Regions from separate parts of the Gordonia sp. J1A genome, predicted to be linked through region 2. Evidence: riboswitches for the same ligand, from Rfam matches in the RefSeq annotation. Region 2 holds a riboswitch; the other holds the start of a gene.
The links. A riboswitch is a leader RNA that binds a small molecule or an ion and turns the genes downstream of it on or off. The one in region 2 is predicted to bind thiamine pyrophosphate.

Region 1 (7,581 bases), 920 kb from region 2:
CAGGCTGTCGGTGGTGACGGCCACACGGGCGCTGCGCACACCGCTGACGTGGCACGCGGAGGTTTCCGAACCCCCACCGGACGGCGACTTCCTGTTGATCGCGATGCCCGACGCCGCGGGATCGTCCGGCGACCACGTCGTGGTCGTGACCGGCGGCTCGCCGGAACCGCCGTCGTCCGGTGACCTGGCGGACGTGGCCGCGCTGCGGATCCCGGCCGACGAACTGGGAGTCGGGGCGAGGACGCTCGCCACGGCCGGTGTACTCATTCCCGACACCCTGTTGGCGGCGGTCGCGGCGCGCAGTGTCCGCGGGTTCGTCTCATCGGTCATCGCGCGCGATGTGCGGACGCCGACCCTGGCCGCCGAGATCGCGATGATCGACATGCTCTCCGCTGTGGTCGCCGAGACGGGCTGCCGGACCGGTGACGTGTCCGGCACCACCGCCTACGTCCGGGAGCAGACTCACGAACTCATCGAGCGGCACTTCCGCGATCCGTCGCTGTCACCGGCGGTGTTGGCCGGGCGCCTTCACCTGTCCCGGCGCCAGTTCTACCGCCACTTCGAGGACTGCGACCGGAGCGTCGCCGAGATGATCGCCGACCGGCGACTGCAGGCCGCGCGGGTGCTGCTGATATCGAACCCGGCGGCGTCGATCGCCTCGGTGGCACGAGCGTGCGGGTTCGCGTCGCTGGGCGCCTTCCGCTTCCGGTTCCGCCGCGCCTACGGTCTGGGCCCCAATGAGTTCCGTGATCGGCTGGCGCAGTCGAGGGCGGGAGGGGCGCCCGCGTCCGCGGAGACCTCGCGTCCGGTGGGCTAACCCGACTTCGCAGGCGGGGCGACGGTTTCGGTCACCGTCTTGGTGTCGGTCTCGGTCCGGGTCCTGGTGACCGTGTCGGTCACGGTGCGCGTGGCCGTGGCGTTCGACGTCGCTGTCTCGGTCGCGGTCTCGGTCACGGTGTCGGTCGCGGTGCGCGTGGCGGCGCTGCCGGTGGTCGTCGAGATCACCGTGGTGGTGTCGACGACGGTCTCGGTGACCGGAGCCTGGCTGTCGGACGATCGGCTCTGGCCGACGAGGAAGAAGCTGACGATGACGAGAGCGGCGGCGAGGCAGGCGACCGCGGTGATGATCCGCCAACGCCGGACGGCCGCGGTCTCCGCGGCGGCGGCCGTCACGGGTTCCGGAGGGCCGGTCGGCGGGCCGTACCCCGCTGGCTGGTTGCTGTAGGCGGTCTGTCCCGCAGACGCCGGGTACTGCGGCTCGCTCGACGGGGGTGTCGTGGGGCCGTCGTTCGGCGGCTGGGTCACGGGCGCTCCTAGGACGAGACGATGCGGGCCGCGGCGGGTCGTCGCGCCGCGGTCTCCCAGAACAGTACCGCGCCGGGTATGCCGCGATACCGGCCTGCTAGCAGTTACCCCCAGGTAGTGACAGTTGCGACGCAAGTTTGCCGATCGGACCCGCCCGATGTGACCCGAATATCACCTTGGCGCTTTTGGTGATTCGCTCGACACTGATAATTGGGTGTGCAAGTATGTCAGATGAGAAAGCAAGGCTCCCTCCCAAAGCCAGGCCCATCTCGCCATGTCCCCCATGCGTAGAAGGTCTCCTCATGCCCCATAGTGCAACCCTGCCCAAGACAAGTCTGTCCAATACGCGCGCTTCGTTCCCTCAGGCGGCACGTCCCGGACTGGCGACCCGGCTCACTCCGCGCACCGTCGCCGAATGGGAAGCGCGGCTCGGCGTCGGCAGTGTCCCGACGCGCCCGCGTCCGGACCGGTTCACCGGCCATTCCGGCACCACCGCCTACAGCCCGACGGTCGACGTCCGCATCGCGGAACCGGAGACCTTTCATGCGATGCGCTTCGCACAGAGTCTGTCGTCGATCGTGACCTACTGCGCACTGCAGCCCGCGATGACGATGGAGCGCACGGCGGAGCGGGTGCGGAACGAGCCGTCGGACCCTCTGGTGGTCAGTGTCAGCGGTATGCGCGGACAGTCACTCATCCGGCAGAACGGCCGGGAGTTCGTCTACGGCCCCGGCGACCTGGTGTTCGTCAGCAACGCGACCCCGTACAGCCTGGTGACCAACGCCGTGGCCGACCCGTCCGGACTGCTCATCCCGTTCAATCGGCTCGGCAAGCACCGCCACATCGCCGAGCGGCTGCAGCGTCCCATCGCGGCCAACACCCCGCTGGCCCGCGCGGCCGCGGTCTTCGTCCGCCGATTCGCCGCCGAGACCTCGGCGCTCAATGCGGGGCAGGCGACGGGCACCGTCTCGGAGCAGGCCGCCGTCGATCTGATCGTCGCCGCGCTGTCGGAACTCGACGGTTCTCCGACCGGCACCGAGGACAACGCCCTGTTCGTCCAGGAGGCCGCTCGCGACCTCATCGACCGCCACCACCGCGATCCCAGCTTCTCCCCGGACGCGATCGCCGAGCGGCTGCACCTCTCGCGCCGCCAGCTGTACCGCTACTTCGAGAACTGCGACACCTCGCTGGCGAGCCGGATCGCCGATCGCCGGCTGCAGACCGCCCACGAGATGCTCATGCAGAACGCGGGCGCCTCGATCAGCACCATCGCGCTCTCATCGGGCTTCCCGACGGTCGCGACCTTCCGGAACCGGTTCAAGCAGCGCTACGGCGTCGGACCGGTGGAGTATCGCCACCGCGTGCGCGGATAGCGGCGGGGCCGGCACCGGTCACGGCGGAGATTCGGCCGCCGGATCGAGCCGCCACAGCGGGTTCACCGGGCCGTGGCCGGCGCCGAGCGGATAGGCGGCGGCCAGGCCGCGGGTGACCCACCGCTTCGCGAAGGCCACGGCGTCGGGCACGCGGTAGCCGTGGCCCAGCGCGCCGGTGATCGCCGCGGCCAGGGTGTCACCCGCACCGTGGTCGTGCGGGGTGTCGATGCGTCTGCCCGGGAACTCCAGGAACTCTCGGCCGTCGTACAGGATGTCGGGGCTGTGTTCGCTGCCCCGCAGGTGGCCGCCCTTCACCAGGGCCCACCGGGCGCCCGACTCGCGCAGTGCCGCGGCGGCCGCCCGTTGGCTCGCACCGTCCACGACGTCGATCCCGGTCAGTAGGCGCACCTCGTCCAGGTTCGGCGTGACGACCGTGGCGAGCGGCATCAACCGCTCGGTGAGCGCACCGAGGGCGTCGGACGCCAGCAGGGGATCGCCGTGCATCGACGCGCAGACGGGATCGACCACCAGCGGCACTCCCGTGTCACCGCCGATGCCGAGCTGCGTCGCGGCCTCGGCGATCGCCGTGATGATCGGATCGGAGGCCAGCATCCCCGTCTTGACCGCACAGACGCCGATGTCGGGAACCACCGAGTGCATCTGCGCCGCGACCACCGCCGGATCGATCTCCTGGATTCCGGTGACCCCGGTGGAGTTCTGCACGGTCACCGCGGTGACCGCGACGCAGGCGTGCAGGCCGAGCATCGCGAAGGTGCGCATATCGGCCTGAATGCCCGCGCCGCCGCCGGAATCGGAGCCGGCCACGGTCATCACCCGGACCGGGGTGACGCCGGGGCCGGCCTGCGGAAGCCGCAGGGTCACGGCGCGGCGGCCTCGGAGATCGGCAGGTACACCTGGTTTCCCGCCGCCGCGAACTCGGCCGATTTGGCCGCCATGTCCTGTGCCAGCCGCGCGTCGATGTCCTCCTGCGTGACGAGCCCGTTCTCCTGTGCATAGGTGCGGACGTCGGCCGAGATCCGCATGGAGCAGAACTTGGGGCCGCACATGGAGCAGAAGTGCGCGGTCTTCGCCGGCTCGGCGGGCATCGTCTCATCGTGGTACTCGCGTGCCGTGTCGGGATCGAGCGCGAGGTTGAACTGATCGGTCCAGCGGAACTCGAAGCGCGCCCTGCTGAGGGCGTCGTCGCGTTCCTGGGCGCGCGGATGCCCCTTGGCGAGGTCGGCCGAGTGTGCCGCGATCTTGTAGGTGATGACGCCGACCTTCACGTCGTCCCGGTTCGGCAGCCCCAGGTGCTCCTTCGGCGTCACGTAGCAGAGCATCGCCGTGCCGGCCTGCGCGATCATCGCAGCGCCGATCGCGGAGGTGATGTGGTCGTAGGCCGGCGCGATGTCGGTGGCGAGCGGGCCGAGCGTGTAGAAGGGGGCCTCCTCACACAGCTCTTCCTCGAGCCGGACGTTCTCGGCGATCTTGTGCATCGGGACGTGCCCGGGGCCCTCGATCATCACCTGTACGCCGTGGCTCTTGGCGATCTTCGTCAGCTCGCCCAGGGTCCGCAGTTCGGCGAACTGCGCCTCGTCGTTCGCATCGGCGATGGACCCGGGGCGCAGGCCGTCGCCGAGCGAGAAGGTGATGTCGTACCGCGCGAAGATCTCGCACAGCTCGTCGAAGTGCGTGTACAGGAACGACTCGGTGTGGTGGGCCAGACACCATGCGGCCATGATGGAGCCGCCGCGCGAGACGATGCCGGTCACCCGCTTGGCGGTCAGCGGGACGTAACGCAGGAGCACGCCGGCGTGCACGGTCATGTAGTCGACGCCCTGTTCGGCCTGTTCGATTACGGTGTCGCGGTAGATCTCCCAGGTCAGGCGCGTGGGATCGCCGTTCACCTTCTCGAGCGCCTGGTAGATCGGCACGGTTCCGACCGGGACGGGGGAGTTGCGCAGGATCCATTCGCGAGTGAGGTGGATGTCCTTGCCGGTCGAGAGATCCATGATGGTGTCGGCGCCCCACCGGGTGGCCCAGACCATCTTCTCCACCTCTTCGGCGATGGACGAGGTGACGGCAGAGTTGCCGATGTTCGCGTTCACCTTCACCGCGAAGGCCTTGCCGATGATCATCGGCTCCGACTCGGGGTGGCGGTGATTGACCGGAATCACCGCGCGTCCGGCGGCCACTTCGCTGCGGACCAGCTCGGCGTCGACGCCCTCGCGCGCGGCGATGTATCTCATCTCCGGCGTCACGATCCCGGCGCGTGCCCAGGCCAGCTGGGTGGCCGCGTCGTGTCCGCCCACGGGCACCGGTGCCGGCCGTTCCCAGGAGTCGCGCGTCTTCGCCAGCCCCTTCTCGAGGTCGATGGTCGCCGACGAGTCGGTGTACGGACCGGAGGTGTCGTAGAGGTCGAGGTGCTCGCCGTTCGTCAGATGCACTCGACGCTGGGGAACGGCCATGCCGTCGACGTCGAGGTAGACCTTGCTGCTGCCCTCGATGGGGCCGCAGGTCACCTCGGCGGTGGCGTCGTCACGTGTGGTTCCAGGCATGGATGTGCCCATGATGATCCTCCCTACGCCGGCATTATCCGGACAGGTTCAGGCGGTCGACGACCGCCTGTCGCCATCTCAGCCCCCGGTTCCGTGGGAGCCCCCGCGTGTGAAGTTGTGCGGTGCCCACCATACTCACGTCGTCCGGTCGCGTCGCATCGTGATGCAGATGTGACAGATGTGACTTGCGTCTCCCCGTCGAACGAACGTAATCTTGTGACGCTGGTCACAGGAGGTCAACGAATGCATCGCAAAGTCCGTCACTCGCATCCGCCGCAGTCGGCGCGCTCGCTGCTGCACCAGATCTCCGAGGTCTCCCACAATCCGGAGCGGGAGCGCTTCGAGTTGCGGGTGGGCGGCGACCTGGTCGGCGTGCTCGGCTATCGCATCGACGACGGTCCCGACGGCGAGGTGGTGACGATCCTCCACACGGTCCTCTACGACGAGTACAGCGGCCACGGGCTGGCCACTCGGCTCACCGGCGGCGCCATGCAGTACATGCGCGACAACCAGCTCAAGGTGCGGCCGCTGTGCACCTTCACCAAGCACTTCCTCGACGCCCATCCCGGCATGGTGGCGATGGCCTCCGCCTGAGGCGGACCGACCGGCGCACCCGCCGGGATCAGCTCAGGTCGAACACGAGGGGGGCGTGATCGCTGGCGCCCTCCGCGGCGCGGGCGTCGCGGTCGATGAAGGCGTCGTGGATACGGTCGTCCAAGGCGGGGGAGCAGAGCGCGAAGTCGATGCGCATGCCCTCGTTGCGGGCGAAGCGCCCGGCCTGGTAGTCCCAGAAGGTGTAGGTCCCCGGACCGGGGGTGAAGGGGGCCGCGCTGTCGACGAATCCGCCTTCGACGAAGCGGCGGAAGGCGGCGCGCTCCTCGTCGGAGGTGTGCGTGCGGGACGCGAAGTACTCGGGGTCCCACACGTCCTCGTCGGTCGGCGCCACATTCCAGTCTCCGGCGAGAGCGACCTGGGCGGCGGGATCGTGCGACAGTTCCAGCGATGTGACATCGGCGAGGGCGCTGAGCCAGTCGAGTTTGTACTGGAAGTGATCGTGTCCCGGCTCGCGCCCGTTGGGGGCGTACAGGCTCCAGACGCGCACGCCACCGCAGGTCGCCGAGATGGCTCGCGCCTCCCGTTCACCGGCGTAGAGCGGCTGCCCGTCGAATCCGATGTGGATGTCGTGCACCCCGATCCGGGACGCGATCGCGACGCCGTTGTATCCGCTCGACCCGTGGAACGCGACGTCGTAGCCGTGGGCCAGAAAACTCATCACCGGGAACTGATCGTCGGTGCACTTGGTCTCCTGCATCGCGAGCACATCGATCGCATGCCGATTCATCCATGCCACGACCTGCTCGGATCGGGCGCGGATCGAGTTCACGTTCCACGTCGCCAGGCGCATGGCGTCAATCCTGCCGCAACCGCATCAGGGGCGCACCGGCACCCTCCCATCGGCCTGCGACGGCGGCCGCGTCGTCGGCGGACGTGAGCAGGACGAGTCCGAAGCGGCGGCCCGATCGGCGCAGCCGCTCCCGCCAGTGCGCGGGGGAGGTGGCGAACCACTCGAAGTCGCCTTCCGGAGCGTCGGCCAGGAGTCGGCCGGCATCGGAGACGACGGTCAGCAATGCCGTCGCCCGAGCGCCGGTGGGGGTCCGCAGACCGGTGGGGAGGTCGCCCATGCAGTCGTCGAACGCGTCTTTGTTGTGCCCGAAGTGGCCGGGGAAGTCCCATGCGGCGGCGAAGAGGTCGTACAGTCCGTCCAACGTGCGCATCCGGTCGCCCGGCAACCGCCGGACCGCTGCGCCGGTGCGGTAAGTGGTGACGTCGCCGATCGCGAGCGCTGTCGCCGGGCCCTCGCCGGCGAGGAATTCGGTCAGGGAAGTGGTGGTCACGCCGACGGCCCCCGGATCTGGACGAAGGTCCGATAGTGGTCGAGGGTGTACCAGGCGGACCCGTCGCTGCCGGTCACGATGCGTTCGGCGTCACGTCCGCGTCCCGGCTTCTTGGGGTTGACGTCCCATTCCTTGTAGACGATGCGCCGCCCGTCTGCGGACTTGACCGGCAGCTTGCGCTCGTTGTTCCGGAAGGTGTCGCCGCCGTGGGTGCCCGGGGCGTTCGCCGCCTCCGGCCACCGGCCCGAATCGATCTCGTTCAGCGTCTTGGTGACCCGGGTGGGAGCGTCGCCGCCCCTCGCCTCGACCGTCGCCGGGCCGGGCGCCGCCGTGGACGTGCCGAGGAGCGGGCCGGCGGCCGTGGACGTCGGTGCGGACGACGCGTCGTCGGGGCTGTCGCGGCCGTCGATCCACCACGTGAACGCCGCGATGGCGAGCAGCGCGATGACG
Region 2 (7,581 bases):
CCTGGTGTACATCATGATTCCGCTGGTGCCCCGCGGATTGCATTCGATCGTGTACAGCCCCTTCTCGGGGTGGTCGATGAAGTCGAGTCCCATGTGGCCGGTGAAGTTCACCGACTTCGCGAAGCGCTGCACCCAGTCGAGGATCGGCTGGTGATCGACCTGCGTGAAGGTCAGGCACGAGCTGCCGTCGATGGCGTAGTCGACGGGATAGGTGGCGTGGGCGAAGACCTCGCCGTCGCGGCACACCGAGTAGGTGCAGTACCGGTCGCCCTCCATCCATTCCTGGGCGATCCACGGGTTGGTCTCGTCGTAGGTGAGGAAGTCGAGGGATTCGCCCGGCTGCGCCTTGTAGACCTTCTGCGAGCCGCGGGAGTACGTCTGCTTGATGGCGAAGGGCGTGTCGAAGTCGAGCCCTACCGTGTCCTGCGCCGAGGCCAGCTTCTTGAACTTGAGCGTGGGAAAGCCCCGCTCCACCAGCGCCTCCTGGAAGGAGAACTTGTTGTGGAGCATGTCCTCCACCTCGAACGGCGACAGGAACAGCTCGCATGTCGGCGGGAACAGACCGGCCATCATCGAGAGGATGTCGGTCTCCTCGTGGATGGGGATCACCATGTCGATGCCCTCGGACTTGACCAGTTCGGCGATCTCGCGGCAGTACTCCTGCGGCTTGAACTTGGGCGGACTGACCCGATGGAACGACGAGACGGCGTTCGAGAAGCGGCTCACCGTGATCGGGAGGCTGTCGCACGTCGACACCGTGTGCCCGGCAGCAGCGAACTGTCGCGCCAGGTTGAGCGTCAGAAACGACCTGCCGAAGGTGATGAGGACATGTTTGCGCGTACCGGAGACCACAGATACAGAGTAGACAAGTGAACAAGCCTCACGTGTAGCGTGTTCTTACCGAGTACTCATTCACGACTCAGGGGATTCTTCGTTGTACGTAATCGGGATCATTGCGGCGTCGATGGCCGCGGTGGCCTACGGAGTCTCGACCGTGCTCCGAGCACTCGGCGCCCGCCGGGTCGCGGTGGAGCAGCGGGAAGAGGGCAAGGCCGGGGTCGGCGGCGACAACTCGCCGTCGGTCGAGTCGACCTTCTCCACGCTCGTCGATCCCGCGTTCATCCTCGGGACTGTCATGGTCATCGTCGGCTTCGCGGGCGGCGCCGTCGCCGCGCGTTTCCTGCCGCTGTTCCTGGCTCAGTCGATCGTGTCCGCCAACCTCGTCGTCACGGCACTGCTCGGAACACTCCTGCTCAATATCGTTCTGCACACCCGTGACTGGGTCGCGATCTGGCTCGTGGTGCTCTCCCTGTTCCTGCTCGGCGTGTCGTCGTCCCCGGGCGTCAAGGACAGCGCGTCGATGACCTTTCACTGGGGTCTGCTGATCGCGACCATCCTGCTGTGCACCGTCTCCCTGGTCGGCGTGTACCGGGGCGGTAAGTTCGCCGCGCCGATCGGCGGTGCCGGCGCGGGGCTGCTGTTCGGCGTGATCGCGTGTTCGGTCCGGGTGCTCGACGGCCTGGAGAAGTTCGACATCCTGACCATCCTGGGTGACCCCGCGGCGTGGTCGATCGCAATCGCCGGAGCGATCGGTTTCTACGTGCAGACGGTGGCGCTGCAGGTCGGTGCCGTCAGCGGCGTGACCGCGATGCTGGTGGTCGGTGAGACCGCGGGCCCAAGCATCATCGGCGTGGCCTTCCTGGGCGACAGCGCACACCCCGGTCTCGGCTGGCTCGCGGTGGTCGGCTTCATCGGCGCCGTGGTCGGCGCGGTCCTCGTCGCCTGGTACGGCACCGGCGACCCCGACCACTTCGGGGAGGCCCCGCCGGAGAAGGGCGGATGGCGCCGCGGCCGCGAGCAGGTCGACGACGCGGACCGCTGACGCGTCCTCAGCAGGTCGCGGAACGGCTCGGCGAGGACGCCTGCGCCCAGAACCGCTTCGGGATCCGGCCGGCATGCGCGGCCAGGTATCCGGCGACGACGGCGTGGCGCATGGCCGCGGCCATCGCCGCCGGGTCGTCCGCGCGCGTGACCGCCGAGGCCAGCAGGACGGCGTCGCAGCCGAGTTCCATGGCCAGTGCCGCGTCGCTCGCCGTCCCGATGCCGGCGTCGAGCACCACCGGCACCTCGGCCCGCGCGACGATCATCTCGATGTTGTGCGGATTGGAGATGCCGAGCCCGGTCCCGATCGGCGAGCCCAGCGGCATCACCGCGGCCACCCCCGCGTCTTGCAGACGCAGAGCGAGGACCGGGTCGTCGTTGGTGTACGCGAGAACCTGAAAGCCGTCGGCGACCAGCGCCGATGCGGCGTCCACCAACTCGAGCGGATCGGGCAGCAACGTGCGGTCGTCGGCCACCACTTCCAGCTTGACCAGATCCGTCTCGCACGCCTCACGGGCGAGCTGCGCGGTCAGTACCGCCTCGGCCGTGGTGTGACAGCCCGCCGTGTTCGGCAGGACCGCGATTCCGAGGCGACGCAGCAGGTCGAGCACACCGGTCCCGGACTCCGGACTGATGCGGCGCATCGCCACCGTCGTCAGCTCGGTTCCGGAGGCGATCAATGCGCGTTCGAGCACAGCGAGATTCGGCGCGCCGCCGGTTCCCGTGATGAGCCGCGAACCGAACTCGCGGCCGGCCACGGACAGCGGCGGCACCTCCCCGACCGGTGCCTGTGCTGTGTCAACCACCCTGCACCGCCGTCAGGATGTCGATCTCGGCATACGCACCGAGCGGTCGGTCCCACTCGGCTTTGGGACGCACCACCCCGTCCACGGCCACCGCGACTCCGCAGTCGGGCAGGTCGAGGTGGGCCAGCAGCCCGGTGACGGTCGGCGCGTCATCGAAGGTGACGGTGTCGCCGTTGACGGTCAGTTCCATGTCGGCTCCCTGTTGTCGGTGCTGTCAGTTGCGATCGGATCCACCCGCGAGTCCGGTCCCCGCCGATCCGGCGGTCGGAGGAGGGCGCCCACGCGCGCCGCGGTCCACGGGGCGAGCGCGATGCCGTTGCGGCCGTGCCCGGCGGCGACGAGAATCCGCTCGTCCACCCGCCGCACCACGGGCACACCGTCCGGCGACGACGGGCGGATCCCCGCGCCCGCCTCGGCGAGTTCGTAGGTGCGCAGTCCCGGCATCAGCTCGGCGGCGTCGGCGAGCAGATCGCCCACCCCGCCCGCCAGCGGCATCCGATCACCGTCGTCGTAGGCCTCGTACTGCGTGGCGCCCACGACCACCCCGTCGTCCCTCGGCACCAGGTAGAGGGCGCGCCCATGCCAGCGGGCCCGGATCACATGCGTCGGCGGCGGCACCGACCAACGTGTGCGGCGCAGTCGAAGGATCTCGCCCTTCTCACCGCGGAGTTCCACGCTCGGCAGCAGCCTGCGGGAACCGAGGCCGGCCGCGACCAGCACCTGATCCCCGGGGATCGTCGACAGATCGGTCACCCACCCGCGCTCCCAGATCACTCCGCGGCTCTCGAGCGCGCGTTGCAGCGCGGCGATCAGCCGCCGGTTGTCGAGCGACCCCTCACCGACCGCGTGAAACCCTCCGGCCACGCCGCGCACCAGCGCGGGTTCGACTGCACGCAGCTCGGCCGGTGTCATCGCGGGCAGCCGGTCGGCGTCGCCGGGCGACGTGGACAGCCCGAACCGCACCTGTGTCCGCAGGTGCTCCAGGTCGGCCGGCGCGGCACCGATCAGCAAGCTGTCGGCGGCCGTCCGCACGGTCGGATCGCCGAGTCGTTCGAGCAGGGCGGGCCATCGCGCCACCGAGTCCCGCGAGATCGCCAGCAGCCGGTCCTCGCCGGGATGTCCTTCTGCGAAGCAGCCGAGCATGCCGCCCGCGACGTGCGCGGCCCGCTCCTGCGGTCCGGCGTCGAAGACGCGCACCCGCCATCCGCGGTCGGCGGCGGACAGGGCGCACGTGAGGCCGACGACGCCGCCCCCGATCACCGACAGTTCACCGAGCCGCTCGGTGCTATGTCCCCTCGGGGAGGCGAACTCTTCGCCGGATGCGCTTTCACCAGACATGACGTCAGCCTTCCTTCGCCGGCATGACCCGGATCAGGTGTGACGGTCAGCGCCGGCGCAGCGCACTCTCAGCCCGGCGGACCTCCGGACTCCCGTGTCGATAACGCCTCACAGTCTACCGCCCGGCATCGGCGACTACGGTGTCGGTCATGGATGCCCGCACTCGTCTCGCCACCTCCCGCCTGTACCTGTGCACCGACGCGCGGCGCGAGCGCGGCGACCTGATCGACTTCGTCCGGAGCGCTCTCGCGGGCGGCGTCGACATCGTCCAGCTGCGCGACAAGAATTCGCCCGGGGAACGCGAGTTCGGCGAGCTCACCGCCGTGCAGGAGCTGGAACTGCTGCGGCGGCTGCGCGAACTGACGCACGCCGCGGGTGCGCTGCTGGCCGTCAACGACCGGGCCGACGTCGCGGTCGCGTCCGGCGCCGACGTCCTCCACGTCGGCCAGGACGATCTGCCGCCCGCCACCGCCCGGCGCATCGTCGGCCCCGACGTGGTGATCGGCCGCTCCACGCACACCGTGGAGCAGGCGCTCACCGCCGATGCCGATCCCGACGTGGACTACTTCTGCACCGGCCCGTGCTGGACGACGCCGACCAAACCGGGCCGGGCGGCCACCGGACTCGAGTTCGTCAGCGCGGTCGCCGCGGCGCGGCCCAGCAAGGCGTGGTTCGCGATCGGCGGCATCGACCTGCCCCGCGTTCGAGAGGTCACCGACGCGGGCGGCGAGCGCATCGTGGTGGTCCGGGCGATCACCGGTGCCGCCGATCCCGCGACCGCCGCGCGCGACCTCCGGACGGCTTGCCTTTCCGGCACGGCGGAGTAAGCTGCTTGCCATCATGACGTGGAAGCTTCTTGTAGCCCGCCGCAGCGGGGTCTGATTCGACCGACCCCCCGCTGCGGGGTTGTCGTCTCTCCACATCTCTGAGCTCGTCGGTCATCGAATCTTCGACCGAAATGAAGGCTCCCGATGCGTTCCATTCAGATCCTGCCGACATCCTGTACCCGTAACGGATACGACCGTCCGCAGCAGTCCCGCTCCTCTCGGCGACTGCCGAATTGGTTTCCACGGGAGGCGGCCGACATGACCACTTCGAGTTTCGACCAGACCTACGCACCCGCCGGCGACATCGCGTTGGAGGCGATCACGATCGAGCCGGGTCGCGGCGACACCGTCACCTGCCGCGCACGGATCAATCTCGGCCGACGATGCCACGACGTCAGCGCCACCGCGGTCGGCGCCATCGGCGCGATGACCGAGGTGCTGTACGCACTGGGCGCGGGCGTCGAGATCGTCTCGCTGTACCAGCATCAGGAGGACGGCGAGACCGTCACCTACCTGCTCTGCGAACGCGATCTGCACCGGAGTTGGTCGTACGGCCGGGGCCGCACCGGCGACGAGGCCACCATCAACGCGCTGATCGCGGGAGCCAATCAGCTGGCGTGAGCTCGCTCAGGTGGGCCCGAGCTCGGGCGGGCCGGACTCAGGTGAGCCGGGCCAGCAGCCCCGGCCACGCCTTCGCCAGACCGGGATGCAGCGGCAGCTCGGCCACCGACTCGGCGGGCACCCAGCGCAGTTCGGCGGACTCCCCGTTGCCGACCGTCGCGACCGGCGAATCGGCCTTGGCGATGACCGTCGTGTAACTCCACTCCGGCGCCGAGTGCGTGACGATCGACTCGATCACCGCGACGTCCGACTCAGCGATCCCGGCTTCCTCGTGCGCTTCACGCACCGCGGCCTGTTCCACGCTCTCGTGCGAGTCGCGGGCACCGCCCGGCAGCCCCCACGTGCCGCCCTGATGCGACCACACGGCGCGATGCTGGAGCAGCACCACGACGCCTGAGTCGGCCGGCGCGCACAGCAGCAGACCCGCCGCCCCGAAGCGTCCCCAGTAGCGCGCACCGTCCGCACCGAATACCCAGCCGTCACCGTCACCGCGCACCCTGCGACCTCCTGCACCGACCCACCGACTTCAGATCGGCTTCTCTGACGAATCACCGTACCGGGCTGTCCGTCTACTCGCAGCCGCGCCGACTAGGGTTGAGCGCAGCACATCCGAAAGGGACAACTCGTGGCCGGCCAGGTTTACCGAGTGCGCTCGGCACTCACGCATGCGGGCCGCAGTGTGCTGCCCGACCGTGGCGCGCCGAGCCCCACTCTGCGCCAGGTGATCGCCGACCGGCGCGAGATCGCCGCCATGACCCGCGAGCGGGTCTCGTCGCCGTTGCTGACGATGCGCTTCTACGCGACCACCACGCCCGGCAAACTCGTCATCATCCTGCTCGCGATGGTCCTCGCATGCGGTCTCACCGGCTGGTACTCGTCCGTCTCGCTCACCGAGCGAAGCCAGACCCTCGAAGCACTCGTCGACCGCGCCGAGCCGCAGGCCGAGGCCGCCGAGGTCCTCTACAGTTCGCTGTCGGTGGCCGACGCCGCGGCCAACTCCGCGTTCATCTCCGGCGGCCGCGAGTCCCCCGACCTCCGCGCGGAGTACACCGACTCCATCGCGACGGCGTCCTCCGCGCTCATCGCCGCCGCGGACGGACTGTCCACGGCGGCGGAGGTGTCCGAGCGCGACAAGCCCTCGCGTGACGATCTCGACACCATCGCCACCAACATCCCGGTGTACACGGGCCTCATCGAGACCGCACGCACCAACAACCGGCTCGCGAACCCCGTCGGATCGGCCTACCTCAGCGAGGCCTCGTCATTGATGATCGAGACCATCCTGCCCGCGGCGCAACGCCTCTACGAGGACCGGTCGTCGGCGATCTCCGACCCCCAGCGCACCCTCACCGTCCCACCGTGGGGCGTCTACGTGGCGCTGCTGATCATCATCGCGATGCTGATCGTCACCGGACGCTATCTGGCCCGGCGCACGCGGCGCCACTTCAACATCGGTCTCATCGGCGCGCTCACCGCGATGATCCTCGGCACGGTCTGGCTGCTCATCTCGGGACTGCTGTCGGTGGCCGCGGCCAACACAGCGAAGACCGCCGGTGCCGATCCGCTGCACACGCTGACCACCATGCGGATCCTCACACAGCAGGCGCGGTCGGCCGAGACGCTGTCGCTGGTCCGCCGGTCCGATCCGGGAGAACTCGACGTCGGCTTCAGCAAGGATCTCGAGGAGATCCACGATCACGCCGACCAACTCGCGAACGACCCCGACCACGCCGACGACCACGGCCTGACGCAGCCGCTCACCGACGTCCAGTCGGCGCTCGAACGTTGGCGCAGTGCCCACGAGGAGGTGGGCCGTCGGCTGGCGAGCGGTGACTACACGGCCGCGCGGGCCCTGACCATCGGCAACGGCAAGATCAGCACCGCAACCGGATACAACGAGGTCAACGACGCGCTGGTCAAGGCGATAGGCCAGGCGCGCACCACGTTCCGCGACAACATCAGCACCGCCCAGCGTCTGCTCGGCTTCACCGGCACGGGTATCGGCGTGCTGTGCGGGGTGGCCGCCGTGGCGGTCGCGATCGGCCTGTTCCCCCGGATCCGGGAGTACCGATGACAGCCTCCGCGTCCGCCCGCCGCCTGATCGTACT

Region 1: another riboswitch for thiamine pyrophosphate. It lies ahead of thiC (phosphomethylpyrimidine synthase ThiC); the one in region 2 lies ahead of ACZ5QD_RS16810 (FAD-dependent oxidoreductase).

Annotation. Positions count from the first base shown of each region.
Region 1 covers NZ_AP041607.1:2,691,749-2,699,329, reverse strand. The annotation lists gene ACZ5QD_RS12560 (helix-turn-helix domain-containing protein) at 1-817, shown strand, start outside; gene ACZ5QD_RS12555 (hypothetical protein) at 814-1,305, opposite strand; gene ACZ5QD_RS12550 (helix-turn-helix domain-containing protein) at 1,608-2,678, shown strand; gene thiD (bifunctional hydroxymethylpyrimidine kinase/phosphomethylpyrimidine kinase) at 2,697-3,509, opposite strand; gene thiC (phosphomethylpyrimidine synthase ThiC) at 3,557-5,248, opposite strand; TPP riboswitch at 5,240-5,353, opposite strand; gene ACZ5QD_RS12535 (GNAT family N-acetyltransferase) at 5,480-5,830, shown strand; gene ACZ5QD_RS12530 (exodeoxyribonuclease III) at 5,859-6,641, opposite strand; gene ACZ5QD_RS12525 (barstar family protein) at 6,646-7,131, opposite strand; gene ACZ5QD_RS12520 (guanyl-specific ribonuclease) at 7,128-7,581, opposite strand, start outside.
Region 2 covers NZ_AP041607.1:3,612,181-3,619,761, reverse strand. The annotation lists gene ACZ5QD_RS16830 (ATP-grasp domain-containing protein) at 1-852, opposite strand, end outside; gene ACZ5QD_RS16825 (EamA/RhaT family transporter) at 935-1,882, shown strand; gene thiG (thiazole synthase) at 1,890-2,687, opposite strand; gene thiS (sulfur carrier protein ThiS) at 2,680-2,877, opposite strand; gene ACZ5QD_RS16810 (FAD-dependent oxidoreductase) at 2,868-4,025, opposite strand; TPP riboswitch at 4,018-4,131, opposite strand; gene thiE (thiamine phosphate synthase) at 4,175-4,852, shown strand; gene ACZ5QD_RS16800 (hypothetical protein) at 5,111-5,473, shown strand; gene ACZ5QD_RS16795 (NUDIX hydrolase) at 5,511-5,969, opposite strand; gene ACZ5QD_RS16790 (hypothetical protein) at 6,099-7,547, shown strand; gene ACZ5QD_RS16785 (glutamate ABC transporter substrate-binding protein) at 7,544-7,581, shown strand, end outside.